One region of the Winslowiella toletana genome, then DNA from elsewhere that is predicted to be linked to it. Evidence: predicted binding sites of a transcription regulator. Region 1 holds the regulator's gene; each other region holds the start of a gene.
What was found. The regulator PurR, encoded in region 1, represses purine synthesis genes. The targets are predictions, from matches to a motif close to CANGCAAACGTTTGCNTG.

Region 1 (5,476 bases):
ACCTGAGAAATAGAATAGTCAATTTCTACAGGATTGTGAGAGAACTCACGGATTATCCGTGCGCCAGTTATCCGACGTTAAACAGAGGATTGAATTTAATGAAAATGACTCGGGTCACTGGCTTTGGCCACCGCACTCCCGCCACACTTACCGGATGCAATGAGCAAGGAAGCTATAAAGCCAGTTTACGATCGTCGACCAGAGTCCTGCAGAGAAGCGTCACGAATGCCACGCCAGACAACACCACGACAACCCTGTCAGGTCCGGACCCTGTACAACGGAATGGGGGCCCGGTGAATAATGTTGATTTTTTGTTATAAATTAATGCCTCAGATGAGTATATGCTCACGTGAGGCAATATTCAATGCATTATTGTAAGCGTGCTAACTAAAAGTGATCAACCCTTTTGCGTCGCGGTATCTGCCGCTTTAACAGTATGATTTTCACTCAACTTACGCTGAAATTGTAGTGCGAATCCGATAAACGCCAGCACAACCGTCGACAACATAATCGCCGTGGTGGTCAGCAGCGGCTGAGAAATCAGCGCGGAGACCGCCATACTGGCGACAAAGCAGAGACCAAGTTGCAGCGTATTCTGTAATGCTGCGGCTTTGCCGGTAGCCTGCGGGAACGGCAGCAGCGCGTTCGCCACCACAATAGGATAAAGCGCGCCATTGGCCATGGCCATGCCACAGAAGGGAATCAACAGCGCGGTGAGCGTCACGTGACCCGACAGAGCAACGGCAAAAATTGCGCTGATACTGACGGCATAACCGAGCAGCAGCCACGGTAGCAGGGTACGACCTTCGACCCGTTGCAGCAGTGAGCGACAGCCAAAACCACCAATCAAAAATGCCAGCGTTTGCGGGATATAACTCAGACCAATATCCCCTGGCGTCAGGCCTAAATCAGACAGAATAAAGGGTGAGCCGGTTAGCCATGCGAAGAAGCTGGCAGAACAGGCGGCATACATCAGGACGTTACCGCTGTAAATGCGAGATTTCAGCAGCGACAAGAAGCCCACTTTGGGTTCATCAGCCGCTGACGCTGGCGTTCCGCTAGCTTTCAGGCGCAGGGTAGGAATCAGTAACCCCAGGGTGATCAGCAGCAGGGCGACGAAAATCGAGCGCCAGTCAAAGTGGTTCAGCAGCCAGGCACCCAGCAGGGGGGCCAGCGCCGGTGACAGCGCAACCAGCGGCATAATGGTGGCAAAAACACGGTTGGCCTGTGCACCACGGTAGCGATCGACCACCAGTGCCTGCCAGCTTACGGTGGCAGAACAGACGCCAATCGCCTGCACAAATCGCAGTACCAGCAGCATGGTGGCATTTTCTACCCACAGAATGCCGGCGCAGCCGACAGCAAACATACTCAGGCCGATTAACAGTACCGGCTTACGCCCGATACGATCGGAGAGTGGCCCCCAGAGCAACTGGGCGCAGGCAAAACCGGCCAGGAAAATACTCAGGCTGGCGCTGATGGCGCCGGGATGGGTCTGCAGATCTTGCTGCATTGCGCCAAACGCCGGAAGATACATATCGGTAGCAAGGAAACCCAGCATGCTCAGTACCGCCAGGTAAATAATAAATCCTTTTGATTTAATCATCAGTTAACTCTTTATTTTAGTGCAGGTGATTTTAACGCTGCAGAGTGTAATCGCGTGCGTTGTCGCTTGTGAAACGCTAATATTTGCACATTGCGTTCAAAAATTTTGCAGGCAAGCTATGTGGTCGGAACATTCTCTTGAAGTCGTTGATGCAGTAGCGCGTACCGGCAGCTTTACTGCCGCCGCCGCCGAGCTGCATCGTGTGCCCTCGGCGGTAAGTTATACCGTGCGTCAGCTGGAGGAGTGGCTGGCGGTTCCGCTGTTTCAGCGGCGTCATCGCGATGTGGTATTAACCGATGCGGGGAAAGTATTTATACAGGAAGGGCGCACTGTTATCAAAAAAATGCTTGCCACGCGCCGTCAGTGTCAGCAGGTCGCTAACGGCTGGCGCGGACAGCTGAGCATTGCAGTGGATCTGATTGTTAAACCCCAGCGCACCCGCCAGCTGGTGCTCGATTTTTATCGCCATTTCCCGGATATGGAGCTGCTGGTCTGGCATGAAGTGTTTAATGGCGTCTGGGATGCGCTGGTTGACGGGCGAGTCGATGTCGCGATTGGCGCTACCCAGGCGATCCCGGTCGGTGGTCGCTTTGGTTTCCGTGATATGGGCGCACTTAACTGGCGCTGCGTGGTCAGAGCCGACCATCCGCTGGCGCAGCAAGTGGGAAGCATTGATGATGATACAATTCGCCAGTGGCCGTCGCTGGTGCTGGAAGACACCTCGCGCAGCCTGCCAAAACGCATTACCTGGACACTGGACAACCAGCGAAGGCTGGTGGCACCGGACTGGGAATCGGCGTTTGATTGCCTGCTGGCAGGGTTATGCGTGGGTATGGTTCCCGGGCATTTTGCTGCGCCGCTGATTGCTGAAGGTTCGCTGGCCGAATTAACGCTACCGGCCGAATTCCCCGACAGCCCGTGCTGCGTCAGCTGGGCTGAGCAGAGTGCTTCACCGGCGCTGAGCTGGTTGCTGGAGTATCTGGGTACACCGGAGACCATGAATCAGGAGTGGCTTCGCGAAGGATAAACTGACCGGCCAACGGGTGGCCGGTAGCGGATTAACGACGGTAGTCGCGGAACGGACCGTCAGCCACCGAGCGGCGCTCGATTAATGAAGGATGTACTTCAATCGTCTGCGGCTCTTCGCGTTTACTGGTGATGCGATCCAGCAGCATATCAAATGCGGTTTCGCCGAGGCGCTCTTTCGGCTGATGGACGGTAGTCAGCGCTGGCGTGAAATAGCGCGCGTTGCGCACATTGTCATAACCGATCACCGAAATATCCTGCGGCACCCGCAGGCCCATTTCATCTGCTGCACAAATGGCGCCCATCGCCATAATATCGCCGCCGCAGAATACCGCGGTTGGCCGCTGTTTCTGCGATAAAATCTGCTGCATCGCGCGATATCCGGATTCCGGCTCAAAGTCGCCTTGCACAACCCACTCATCGCGCACGGCAATATTGGCCTCGGCCAGCGCTTTGAGAAAACCGGCATGGCGCCCACCGCCGGTGTTTCGCTCAAGTTGACCCGGGATCGCACCAATATCACGGTGACCACGCTCAATCAGATAGCGTCCCACCAGGTAACCGCCTTCAAAAGCATTATCCAGCACGGTATCGGTGAAATCGCCGCGTGATTCGCCCCAGTCCATCACCACCATCGGAATGTTGCGATTGTCTTCCAGCATCTTCAGCAGCTCGTCAGGATATTCCGAGCACATCACCAGCAGACCATCGACGCGCTTTTGCGCCATCATCGACAGATAAGCCTGCTGTTTTTGGAGATCATTATGAGCATTGCCGAGGATCAAGGTATAGCCCTTGGCAAAACAGCGCGTTTCAACTGCTTCAATAATTTCAGCAAAATAGGGCGCTTCACTGGAAGTCGCCAGCAAACCAATCGATTTGGTATGGTTCACTTTCAGGCTGCGCGCAACGGCGCTGGGCGAATAGTGCAGCTCTTTGATGGCGGCCCAAACGGCTTCGCGGGTCTCTTCAGCCACGAAGCGGGTTTTATTGATGACATGAGAAACGGTGGTGGTAGAAACACCGGCGCGTTTCGCCACATCTTTAATTGTTGCCATTAAAATGGTACTCCTGCGCTTATCTTAAAGGATTGATAAGCATCATGTTAAACGTTTGCGTATGCTTCGCGTTTTCTGGCGCGATCGGTTTCATTGTTGCAATCTGAGTGACGTCGGGCAGGAGATTGACGTCAGGAAACACGGCAAGTGACGCGGTGTTGCAGTTGTTGCGCAACGGAAAAACAGAATTCTATCAAGGCTGTGAGCAGAAAACGAGATTTTTACCTGTTTATATGGGAAAATAGTGAGAGTTATTAATTGTAAGGTCTTTAAGGAGTGAAGTATGGACACCAATCTGAAGTTTTCTCTGCTGACCACCGTCGGCGCGCTGCTGGTAATTATTGCCTTCAGTTTCACCGCGGTAATGAATTGATAAACATCGGTTAATCTTCAGGATTAACCCTTTTAAAACGTCTGATGAATTCCCTCAGACGTTTTTTTTTGCGCAAATTGGCTATTTAATGGTCATGCGCACGCGGAGTTAAACAGCGCCTGCATGCTGCAATATGCTCAGTGGCGGGATTGTTATGCGCCGCTGACGGTCTGTTACTCACTTGATTGTGCTAATGAAATTATTCGAGAATACCATGTCATCAACTATCTGCTGTCGGGCGCCAGGGCGAGCGCACCCGTCGGGATTTTTTCCCTTCATCGCCGTATTATTGCTGCTGTTAATCAGCGTTATCTCACCGGTTGCTGTTGCGCAACCCGCGCCTGCTGCCGATACCGCGCAGCAAACTGAGCAGGATATTCCTTACGCCGCGCTGGCGGGCATCCTTAAAGATGAAAAGGCGCGTGATGCATTAATTGATCAGTTACAGCGCGCCGCGGAAGCGCAGTCTAAAACTCAGGCGGCGGATGCTGTGCCGCAAGTTGCCGCACCCAGCGGTGCGACCAGCTTAAGCGACAGCGTCAGCCAGTTTGCGCAACAGACGTTACAGGCGCTGAGTCAGCGGGTGAACGCCTTGCAGAAAGTGGTCGAATCCGGGCCGCAGCGCACGTTTGATCCCAGTGCATTTTTCCACGCCCTCGGCTATTTTTTGCTGATGGTGGTGGTGACTTTTGCCATATTCCATCTGATTCGCCGGCTGGTGGGCCCGCTGTACAATCGAATTGGCAGCTGGGGTCGTAACGCCAAGGATCACGGTGGACCGTGGTACAAATTACCGGCCGCCATTCTCGGCGCGTTTATCATCGATCTGTTAGTACTGATGCTGGTGCTGGCAGGTGGCAAACTGTTTTCTCACCAGTTCAACAACGGCAGTGCGGTGATCGCTCATCAACAGTCGCTGTTCCTCGGTGCTTTTGCGGTAATAGAGTTCTTTAAAGCGGTTCTGCGGCTGATTTTCGCGCCCGGTTTCGCTTATCTGCGCCCGTTCCCGTTCAGTGATGCCACCGCGCGCTACTGGAATCAGCGTCTTGCCTGGCTGAGTGGTTTAATCGGTTATGGCCTGATGGTGGTGGTGCCGGTGGTGGCGACGCAAATCAGTTATCAGGCAGCCGCGGCGGTCAATCTGGTTGTAATGCTGGCGCTGACGGTCTATGCACTGACTCTGATTATGCGTAACCGTAAATCGATCCATAACCAAATCGATTTGCTGGCAGAACGGTCAATGGCGTTTTTCAGTGTGATACTCCGCGGCTTTGGCCACATCTGGCACCTGCTGGCGATTGCCTATTTCCTGATGCTGTTTTTCCTCTCGCAGTTTGATTTCGGCAACAGCCTGAGCTTTATGATGGGTGCCACGGTGAAGAGCCTGCTGGTCATTGGGCTTGGCGCACTGCT
Region 2 (5,476 bases), 310 kb from region 1:
CAGCCGCCAGGCATCCCGCTCGTGGACCAGACGTACCACTAAGCGGTCAGTTGTCAGGCGCACTTTCGGCGCAGCAGAACGATAGCCAAACATCTTATCTCCCAAACCCATGGCCGATAAAAAATTGATTGAAAATCACACTACGGCTAAACCCTCAGACAGAGCGCAAGCTATCCGCCATTTTTGCCAGCCTGCTTTCACTATAACCGCCATCTCTGTTCATGGTAAATTGTTGACGACAATTGTGATGACTTTTCAGTGGAAATCACTGAAATCATGACACTAATTGCACAATTAAGATGAAAAACATCGATTGGCAAGTGCTGTTTAACGCTGTGGCAAGGCCGGGATACCTGACTGAGTGGCGGCCAGCCTCCGGTTTGCCCTCTCCGGCAATCTGACCCATACTTCTTCAATACATTCAAAACATTGATAACGGCAGACGCTGCGGTCAATGTTCTTAGGAGAGGGTCTGATGAAACTGTATATCTATGAGCACTGTCCATTCTGCGTTAAAGCACGCATGATTTTTGGCCTTAAAAATCTGCCGATTGAACTGGTGGTAATGCTCAATGACGATGAAGAGACGCCCAAACGTCTGATTGGGCAAAAAATGGCCCCCATCCTGCAAAAAGAGGATGGCAGCTGCATGCCGGAAAGCATGGATATCGTGCACTTTATCGATAATAAAGATCGTGAACCGTTGATCACCGGACAAACTAATCCGGCCATCTCCAGCTGGCTGCGTCAGGTTAATGAATACGTGAATAAACTGCTGTTGCCACGTATTGCCGAAGCGCCTTTTGCTGAGTTTGCTACGCCTGAAGCACGGGCATATTTTAAAAACAAAAAACAGGCCAGCATCGGCAACTTTGAAGAACTGAAGCAGCACTCACCCGGCTTGATCAAAAAGATCAGCGACGATCTGCGTCAGCTGGATAAACTTATCGTTAAACCCAATGCGGTCAACGGCGAGCTGTCGGAAGATGATATTCACCTGTTCCCATTACTGCGTTCACTGTCGCTGGTGGCCGGCGTGGAATATCCGACGCGGGTGGCAGAATACCGTGACAATATGGCGAAACAGACACAGATAAATCTGCTGTCTTCAGTAGCGATTTAATCCCCTCGGTCAGAGAACTGAGCCGCCAAAGGCTCAGTTCTCTGCACTGCTCTCTCTGCTAATTTCTTATCCGATTTAAGTGATATCCTGGTGACTCTTGCTGCCCGCCAGGGCAAGCTATGCGCCAGTATTACCGCAGTTTGCGCGACGAAAATATCGAGGACAGTGATGAATAAAATTTTTCCTGGGCTAATTGCCCTGATTTTTGCCGGTTTGCTTGCCGGCTGTAACCAGCTAACTCAATACACCATCAGCGAGCAAGAGATTAATCAGGCACTGCAAAAGCACAACAATTATGAGAAACAATTGGGTGTTGCCGGGCTGGTTGATGCGCATATTGTGCTGAGCGATCTCAGCAGCCAGATTGGCCGTGAAGAACCGAATAAAATTACCCTCACCGGCAATGCAAAAGTGGATATCACTTCGCTGTTTGGCCCACAAAAGGCCGATATGAAACTGACGATGAAAGCGCAGCCGGTATTTAACAAAGAAGAAGGCGCTATCTATCTGAAGGATATGCAGATCGTTGATGCTCAGGTGCAACCGGAGAAAATGCAGTCGGTGATGAAAACCCTGACGCCGTATCTCGATCAGTCGCTGAAGAGCTACTTTAACCAAAAACCAGCTTATGTCCTCAGCAGCGACCGCAGTAAAGCGGAGTCGCTGGCGAAGCGATTTGCTCAGGGTATTGAGGTTAAACCCGGAGAACTGGTGATACCCTTTACTCAGTAACTCGCCGCCCTCGTGAAAACGGGGGCTTTTTTTTATCTGGCAGCACAAAGCAAGTGCAATCGGTTGCCTTTATCCCTATGCTTAGACCCCGGCTCAAAACCGCCATACGAATTCCCTTCTTAGCCGGAGCATAACTGATGACTGCACAACCCCAGCAATTACTCATTCGCCGCCCTGACGACTGGCATATCCATCTGCGTGATGATGAAATGCTGCAGACCGTGGTGCCGTTTACCAGCGAGGTGTGCGGTCGGGCAATCGTGATGCCGAATCTGGTTCCGCCGGTTACCAGCGTCGCCAGCGCGATAGCCTATCGCGATCGTATTCGCGCGGCCGTACCCGCCGGGCATGATTTCACGCCGCTGATGACCTGTTATCTGACGGATTCCCTTGATGCTGATGAAGTGGAAAAGGGTTTTAGCGAAGGCGTATTTACCGCCGCGAAACTTTATCCGGCGCATGCCACGACCAATTCGAGCCACGGCGTTACCAATATTGCCGCCATCGCGACGGTACTGGACCGGATGCAGAAAATCGGTATGCCGTTACTGATTCATGGCGAAGTGACCGATGCCCATATTGATATTTTTGATCGCGAAGCGCGCTTTATCGACACGGTGATGGAGCCGCTGCGCCGGCAGTTCCCACAGCTGAAAGTGGTATTTGAGCATATCACCACGAAAGAAGCCGCCGCCTATGTGCAGGAAGGCAATCGCTTTATTGCTGCCACCATCACTCCACAACACCTGATGTTTAACCGCAACCATATGCTGGTCGGCGGCGTGCGCCCGCATCTTTACTGCTTGCCGATTCTGAAACGTAATGTACATCAGGAAGCACTGCGCCAGGTTATCGCCAGCGGCAATGACCGCTTCTTCCTCGGCACCGATACTGCCCCGCATAGTCGCCAGCGCAAAGAAGCCAGCTGTGGCTGTGCCGGGGTGTTTAATGCGCCGACTGCGCTACCGGCATACGCAACGGTATTTGAAGAGATGAACGCCCTGCAACATCTGGAGGCGTTTTGCTCGGAAAACGGCCCGCGCTTCTATGGCCTGCCGCTTAATGAAGGCACCATCAAGCTGGTGCGCAAGCCGTTTACCGTCACCGACAGCATTCCGCTGGGCGACGATACGCTGGTGCCATTCCTCGCTGGCGAGACGCTTAACTGGTCGGTAGAACTCTGATAAAAAACTGGGAAGCCGCCGCTTCCCATTTTTATGTTGCTTCCGCGATTAATTGACTGTATAAATGTACAGTATACTTATCGGAGGCTCTCATGCGTGTAGAAGTCACTGTAGCAAAAACCACCACCCTGCCCGCGGGTGCGCTTGAAGCACTTACGCAGGAACTTACCAAACGTATCGATAAGCAGTTTCCTGAATCGGACAACCGCGTATCGGTACGCTATGCCAGCGCCAATAATTTGAGCGTGCTGGGTGCCGGAAAAGAACAAAAAGATCTCATCAGTGACATTCTGCAAGAGACCTGGGAAAGCGCGGATGACTGGTTTATCACTGATTAACCACACCGCCAGCTGTAACCATGAAATGCTGTTGTTTGCCGGGTGTCGCCATCCGGTTTTTTTGTTTTTACCGCTCTCCTCGCTTCACCTTGCTTAAACACCCACCACCTGTATAAACTATTGCTAAACGATGACCTACCTTGCGCTTGTCATGTTTTACAGGAGGTGTTACCCATGACTGCAGATAAACCCGAAGAGGCAATGACATTCGGTGAATTGCTGGCTTTGATCAGCGATCAACAGCGTCGCTTGTCGGTGCTGGAAAATGCCTTTTCATATCTTTCCTTTTGTCTGGACGAGAAGTCGAATCAGCTAATGATTCACAGTCTGCGTCTGGAAGCGCAAAACCAGAATCGCGATGAGACTATGCAACAGCATTTTACGCGTCTCGCCGATGAACTGGAAAAACGCAATGGCATCCTCAAAGTCCAGCCGGATGCTACCGTCTGATGATTAACTCCCGCTGCTGCGGGAGTTTTTTATTTTCCATATTGCTTATCTTTTACGCTTAAATATTCATCAACCAGCAATGCATTTCACTATCTGCACACTTTTCATGCTATCTGTGTTAAATATGCTGTTATAATCAATTCGCTCTATGTAAAAAAGGCCGCATTGGAACCTCGATAAATCACTTCGTTTTGACGAGTAATAAAGGGGGTTATAATGGACAGTAACAAAGACGTAATCCAAACACATCCCCTGGTCGGATGGGATATCAGTACGGTAGACAGCTATGACGCCATGATGATTCGTCTGCATTCGCTCTCATCTGGCGAGCAACCAGCCGATGAGGCTGAAGTGGGACAGACCTACTGGTTAACCACTGATGTTGCCAGGCAGTTTATATCGATTTTAGAAGCTGGCATTGCGAAGATAGAAGCAACTGAATACCAGGATCGTGATTACAAAAAGCATTAACTTTTCACTTGTTGCTTCGGGGCACCCAATATGGGTGCCTTTTTATTGCCGGTAAGTTTTTGCTATTCTGCGGAAAACGATTGCATGAGTCAGGAGTAACACAGATGGTTTACGATTTAATCGTGGTTGGGAGTGGCTCCGTTGGCGCGGCTGCCGGCTTTTATGCCACGCAAGCGGGGCTGAAAGTATTAATGATAGACGGCGCGCATCCGCCGCATCAGCAAGGCAGCCATCATGGCGAAACTCGTTTGATTCGCCATGCATACGGTGAAGGCGCACGCTATGTACCGCTGGTGCTGCGCGCACAAACGTTGTGGGATCAGCTGGAACAGCTGAGCGGCGAGCGCATTATGCAGCGCAGCGGCCTGATTAATCTGGCACCGGTTAACTCTGAATTTATCAATAATGTCATCGACAGCGCGCAGCAATATGGCCTTGATGTACAGATTTTACAGGCTGATGAGGTTCGTCAGCGTTGGCCGCAGTTCGCGGTTCCGGATGACTATATTGGCGTGTTTGAGCCACAGTCTGGCTACCTGAAGTCAGAAGTTGCCATCAAAAGCTGGATTCGTCTGGCTAAAGAAGCCGGCTGCGCGCAGCTGTTTAACTGCCCGGTACAAAGTATTGAGAAAGATGGCGATTTTGAGGTGGTGAATACCCTCGATGGCAGTTATCGCGGCCGCAAGCTGCTGCTCAGTGCCGGAACCTGGGTCAAAGCGCTGTATGCTGACCTGCCGATGACGCCGGTACGTAAAGTGTTTTCCTGGCATCAGGCCGACGGACGTTATAGTGAAAACAACAAGTTTCCGGCATTTGCCGTCGAAATGGTCGATGGCATCCATTATTACGGTTTTCCGGCTGATAATAACGCGTTAAAGGTTGGCAAACATGAAGGTGGTCAGCCGATTGATCGTCCGGAACAGCGTAAAGCCTTTGGTGCCTTTGCCGAAGATGGCAGTGAAGTGTTTAACTTTATGCGTCAGTTCCTGCCTGGCGTAGGTGTCTGCCTGCACGGTGCCGCCTGTACTTATGATAATTCCCCGGACGAAGACTTTATTATCGATACTCTGCCCGGCCATCCTGATCGATTAGTGATTACCGGTTTAAGTGGACATGGATTTAAATTCGCCAGCGTGCTCGGCGAAATCGCCGCGCAGTTTGCCGCCGGAAAAGAATCA
Region 3 (5,476 bases), 2.3 Mb from region 1:
CGGCGTTATCATTAAAACCAGTATTTACCGGGCTGCCGTTGGTATAAACCATAGTGACGCCGCGCAGCAGTAGCATCATCACCAGCGTGGCAATAAACGCCTGCACTTTGCCTATAGCAACAATGGTGCCGGTAATCGCGCCAATAAAAGCCCCCAGCGCCAGCGAAGCCGCCACGGCCACAAGCGCATTCACTTCCAGCCCGACCAGCGAAGCGGCAACCGCACCGGTCAGCGCCAGCAGCGAGCCGACCGACAGATCGATACCGGAAGTCAGGATCACCAGCGTCATGCCAACCGCCATAATGGCGTTGACGGAAGTCTGCTGCAGAATGTTAAACAGGTTATTTACGGTAAAAAAGTTCGGGCTGAGGCTGGAAACGATAGCAATCAGCACCAGCAGAGCAATCAGCGACTTCTGCTCAAGCAGCCACGCTTTGCTGAAAAAGCGGCGACGTGCCGATAACGTTTGAGTACTCATAGATGTGCTAACTCCTCGCTGTGTTGCTTGCCCACAGCGGCCGCCATAAGGGCTTCCTGCGTGGCTTGTTCAATCGGGAAATTGCCGCTGAGGCGGCCTTCATGCATCACCAGAATCCGGTCGCTCATGCCAAGAACTTCCGGCATTTCGGACGACACCAGAATGATGCTCAGCCCTTCGTCTTTAAACTGGTTGATAAGCTGATAAATCTCTTTCTTCGCCCCGACATCAACGCCACGCGTTGGCTCGTCGAGAATTAACACATCCGGGCGGGTCATCAGGCCACGGGCAATCGCCACTTTCTGCTGGTTACCGCCGGAAAGCAGGCCAATCGGCTGTTCCATCGACGGCGTTTTCACCTTAAACAGGCGAATAAAATCACCCACCGCCAGTTCCTCTTCCGCGTGCTTAAGACGTCCACCGGCATGGCTGAAATAGCGCAGCGCCGTCAGCGACATGTTCTCTTTCACTGACATGCCCAACACCAGCCCATCGCGTTTACGATCTTCCGATATATAGACAATGCCATTGGCCAGGCCCTGTTGCGGCGAGCGCGTTTGCACGTCGCGACCATCCAGCATCACCTTACCGCCGGTACGCGGCAGCGCGCCGTAAAGCACTTTCATCAGTTCAGTCCGGCCCGCGCCCATCAGGCCGGCGATTCCCAGAATTTCGCCCTTACGCAGGGAAAAGCTGACGTCATCAACTCCCGGCCCGCTAAGATTTTCCACCTTCAGACGCACTTCGCCGGGTGCCTTATCAAGACGTGGATATTGATCTTCCAGCTTGCGGCCTACCATCATCTCGATCAGCGACTCTTCACTCAGGCTTTCAACCGTGCGTTCAGCAATAAACTGGCCGTCGCGAAATACCGTTACGTCATCGCAAATCTCAAAGATCTCTTTCATGCGATGCGAGATATAGACAATGCCGCAGCCCTGCGCTTTCAGTTCGTTAATCACGCGGAACAGCGAGACGGTTTCGGTATCAGTCAGCGCATCGGTCGGCTCGTCCATCACGATCACTTTCGACTCAAAACTGAGAACTTTGGCGATCTCCACCATCTGCTGATCGCCAATCGATAAATCACCGACCAGCTTATGGCTGTCAAAGCGCAGATTCAGGCGTTGCAGTAGCGCATCGGCAGCGGCGTACATTTTCTTCCACTGAATGCCGCCAAAGCGGTTAACGAATTCGCGACCGAGGAAAATATTCTCCGCGATGCTAAGCTGAGGTATCAGGTTAAGTTCCTGATGTATAATGCCAATCCCGGCTTCCTGCGATGCCTTCGGCCCGCTGAAACTGGTCTCTTTACCCAGCCATTGCAGCGAACCGGCATCACGGGCATAAATTCCGGTCAGCACTTTCATCATGGTGGATTTCCCGGCGCCGTTTTCACCGACCAGCGCCATCACGCGGCCAGCGTAGACCGACAGCGCAGCACCGGAGAGTGCCTTCACGCCGGGGAAAGATTTATCAATGCCTTTCAGTTGCAATAACGGTTGCATGCCAGCCTCAGAAGGTCACGCCAGCGCACAGGATGACATTCGCATAGGGAGAACACTCCCCAGTGCGAATGACCGCCTGACTACGCTGAGTCTGTTGTTTGAACTGTTCATGACTGGTGTAACTAACGGTGATGATATTTCCCTGAAGTTGTTGCAAGGATTCGAGCAGTGCGATCAGTTCGCTATGAAGCTGCGGATTATGCTGCTTAATCTCTTCCGCGATGATGGCGCTTTCTACCTGCATCTCTTTCGTTACGGCTTCCGTGACCTGGATAAAACCGGGAATACCGTGCGTCAGCGCCAGATCGATGCGTTGCGGGCCAGCCGGAACAGGCAGACCGGCATCACAGATTACCAGGCTATCGGTATGCCCCATCCGGGACACCACGTAAGAAATATCAGAATTCAGTAAGCTGCCTTTTTTCATTTTTCACTCCAGAGCGAAACGTTTCGCTGATCGGGAGTTTAAAAAAAGCACAGCGGAAAACAACGGGGAGATAATAGAAGTGTGATCGCCATCGAAACGTTTCGCTGGCGGCGGGAAAAATTTGCCTTAGGCAGTAAACCTAAGGCATCAACAGTGGTGATTACAGAATTTGACTCAGGTGCAACTGCCCCATTAACAGGTGATTGTCGGCATAGTCGACCGGTATTGCGACTACCGCCGGGCCGGCGACATCCATTGCTTTACACAACGTCGGCTCCAGCGCATCAGCACTTTCTACCGCAAAGCCTGCGGCACCAAACGCTTCGGCATAGGCTTTGAAATCAATGGCACCAAACTTCACTCCAGAAACCCGCTGATATTTCTGCTCTTCCTGCATCGCCACCATATTGTAGGCATCATCGACCCAGATAATATGCAGAATATTGGCTTTCAGTCGTACTGCGGTTTCCAGCTCCATGCTGGACTGCATAAAGCCGCCATCGCCCGAAACCGACACCACTTTGCGGCTCGGATCGACCAGCCAGGCGCCAATCGCCCACGGCAACGCCACACCCATCGTTTGCTGCCCGTTAGAGATCATGATCTGCCGCGCGCGGAAGCTATACAGATAACGCGCTATCCAGATATGAAAACTGCCCATATCGACGGTCAGCGTGACATCACTGTTAATAATATCCTGCATCGCCCGCACGATACGCAGTGGATGCAGGGCAAACTGATTGAGTTGATGACCACGCAGCGCGAGAAGCTGACGCTGAGTTTGTCGATCCTGCAGGATTTCCGCCGATGCACTGCTCAGTTGCAACGGTGCGCTGATAAGCCGCGCCAGCTTATCAAGCGTCGCGGCAATATCACCCACCAGCTCAGCATCGGGCAAATAGCAGTTGTCCGTTTCTGCTGGCATCACATCAATATGCACCAGCATGGCAGTGCCGCTGTTCCACATCGCCGGCTCGTACTCTACCGGGCTGTAGCCGACGGTAATAATCAGATCCGCCTGGCGCAGTAAACGATCACCCGCCTGGTTATTAAATAAACCGACCCGACCGGCAAAGCGTGAAAAGTGTGACTGGCTGACCGCGCCAGCCGCCTGATAGGTGCTGGTCACCGGAATATGGCTGCGCTCAAGCAAGCGATGCAGCGCCGCGGCGTTATCAGGCTGGCTGGCCATTAATCCCAACAGAATGATCGGATTTTTGGCTTCTGCGATCTTATGGGCTACCGCTTCAATGGCGTGGTCCGGCGCCGGGCCAGCCAACACGTTGCCGCGATGATTAAGCACATTGCCGCGCACCGGCTGATTAACAATATCCTGCGGCAGACTGATAAAGGCACCGCCAGGACGCCCCAGTTCGGCACGGCGAAAGGCATTAGAGATCACTTCGCCCAGCGCATCCGGCGAGGTGACTTCAACCGCGTATTTGGTCACCGGCTGGAACATGCCGACGGTATCCATACTTTGGTGCACCTGCTTGGCGCTGTCCGCCCGTTTTACCGCACCGCCGATGGCCACCAGCGGATCGCCCTCCGACGTGGCGGTCGCCATTCCGGTGATCAGATTGGAACAGCCCGGGCCAGAAGTAACCAGCGCCACACCGGCTTTACCGGTCAGACGCCCCACCGCTGCGGCCATAAAGGCGGCATTGGCTTCGTGGCGTACCGGAATGGTTTCAATGCTGGAATCCACCAGCGAATCAAATACTTTATCGATTTTCGCACCCGGAATGCCGAATACCTGCTTCACCCCCTGGGCCTCAAGCTGCGCCACCACCAGATCCGCGCCGTGGGCCCACTGCCGGATATCATTCGCCGTTTTCATATGCTCTCCGTTTCTGGTCATTAGCTCTCAACGCTGCGGATAGCATCGTCAAGGTCGTCGGGATTAAGGTTGGCTTGCAGGAAATCAGCATCCTCAGGCAGGTCAATCACCAGCTTGCTGATCTCGCCAAAGGTCAGAACGCCCTGCTGCAGCTGATAATCAAGCACGTGGCCGCCGCCCTGGCGATCGTCAGTAATAAAGTGCTCGTGGTAACCCGCGACATTGATACCCTGCATATATTGCGGCGTGCGAAAACCGATCAGCACCCCGCTGCGCTGATTAAAATGAAAGGTAGGTTGCTGCTCAACTGCCTGCATCATCGGCTTGTAGGGGCGATGCTGGCAGGGCACGGTACGGGTATCCACTTGCGAAAAGTGGCCTTCAAGACGCAGCGCACAGAATTGGTTATCAGACTTAACCTGCTGATTAATGACCTGATGCACCGCTTCGCGATCGGCGGGCTGCGAAAACTGGTGGCGATACTGCGGACGGAAGAAGGTCATCACCGCAAACGGTGTTTTTTGATGGTGATCGGCCTCACTGGCCGACCCGTCAGCCCGTAGCTGATAGACTTCACGATCGAAGGCAATCAGTTCACCATCGAGACGATTAAAAGTACCGAGGCCAAAATCACCCTTTTTCAGTAAATCGCCAATCGTTGTACTGCCTTCATACACGCCACTGAGCAGAGCGCTCATCAATGAAGTCTGATAGATAACACTTTCTGGCCTTTGTTGTTGTAGCGCTGTGACGGTTGAACTCAGCTCATCAGCACAGAAACAATCAGTTAGATGATGCTCCATTGTTTCTCTCCCGCAATAAATATTAGCAAACGTTAACTGAATCTTGACTCGATTCAGCGCTACATTCCAATATAGAACCCCCGTGACTTTGAGACGTTTTCGATATGGAACTACGATATCTGCGTTATTTTGTAGCGGTAGCGCAAACGCGCAACTTCACCCGAGCCGCTGAAATGTTAGGTATTTCACAGCCTCCGTTGAGTCAGCAAATATTACGTCTGGAGCGTGAAATTGGCACGCCGTTGCTGAAGCGACTGACGCGTGGCGTGGAGTTAACCGAAGCGGGTGAGGTATTTTACGAGGATGCCTGTCAGATCCTGGAACTGACTGGCAATGCGCTGGAGAAAGCAAAAGGTATCGCCCGTGGCGAGTCGGGGCAGCTTTCGCTTGGATTTGCCTGTTCAATCGCCTTTCACTCGG

Region 2: a site for PurR is predicted at 1,908-1,925, ahead of pyrC (dihydroorotase). Genes of this name have one in related genera too.
Region 3: a site for PurR is predicted at 2,425-2,442, ahead of rbsD (D-ribose pyranase). Genes of this name have one in related genera too.

What each region holds. Positions count from the first base shown of each region.
Region 1 is NZ_CP134152.1:2,271,978-2,277,453, forward strand. Features, by position in the region: gene punC (purine nucleoside transporter PunC) at 398-1,606, opposite strand; gene punR (DNA-binding transcriptional activator PunR) at 1,725-2,633, shown strand; gene purR (HTH-type transcriptional repressor PurR) at 2,665-3,690, opposite strand; gene cydH (cytochrome bd-I oxidase subunit CydH) at 3,974-4,063, shown strand; gene ybiO (mechanosensitive channel protein) at 4,257-5,476, shown strand, end outside.
Region 2 is NZ_CP134152.1:1,964,976-1,970,451, reverse strand. Features, by position in the region: gene rimJ (ribosomal protein S5-alanine N-acetyltransferase) at 1-93, opposite strand, end outside; gene grxB (glutaredoxin 2) at 476-1,123, shown strand; gene RIN69_RS09270 (lipoprotein) at 1,292-1,855, shown strand; gene pyrC (dihydroorotase) at 1,993-3,039, shown strand; gene dinI (DNA damage-inducible protein I) at 3,132-3,377, shown strand; gene RIN69_RS09255 (hypothetical protein) at 3,552-3,827, shown strand; gene bssS (biofilm formation regulator BssS) at 4,044-4,298, shown strand; gene solA (N-methyl-L-tryptophan oxidase) at 4,403-5,476, shown strand, end outside.
Region 3 is NZ_CP134152.1:4,869,931-4,875,406, forward strand. Features, by position in the region: gene rbsC (ribose ABC transporter permease) at 1-478, opposite strand, end outside; gene rbsA (ribose ABC transporter ATP-binding protein RbsA) at 475-1,986, opposite strand; gene rbsD (D-ribose pyranase) at 1,994-2,413, opposite strand; gene alsS (acetolactate synthase AlsS) at 2,574-4,253, opposite strand; gene budA (acetolactate decarboxylase) at 4,274-5,056, opposite strand; gene RIN69_RS22160 (LysR family transcriptional regulator) at 5,161-5,476, shown strand, end outside.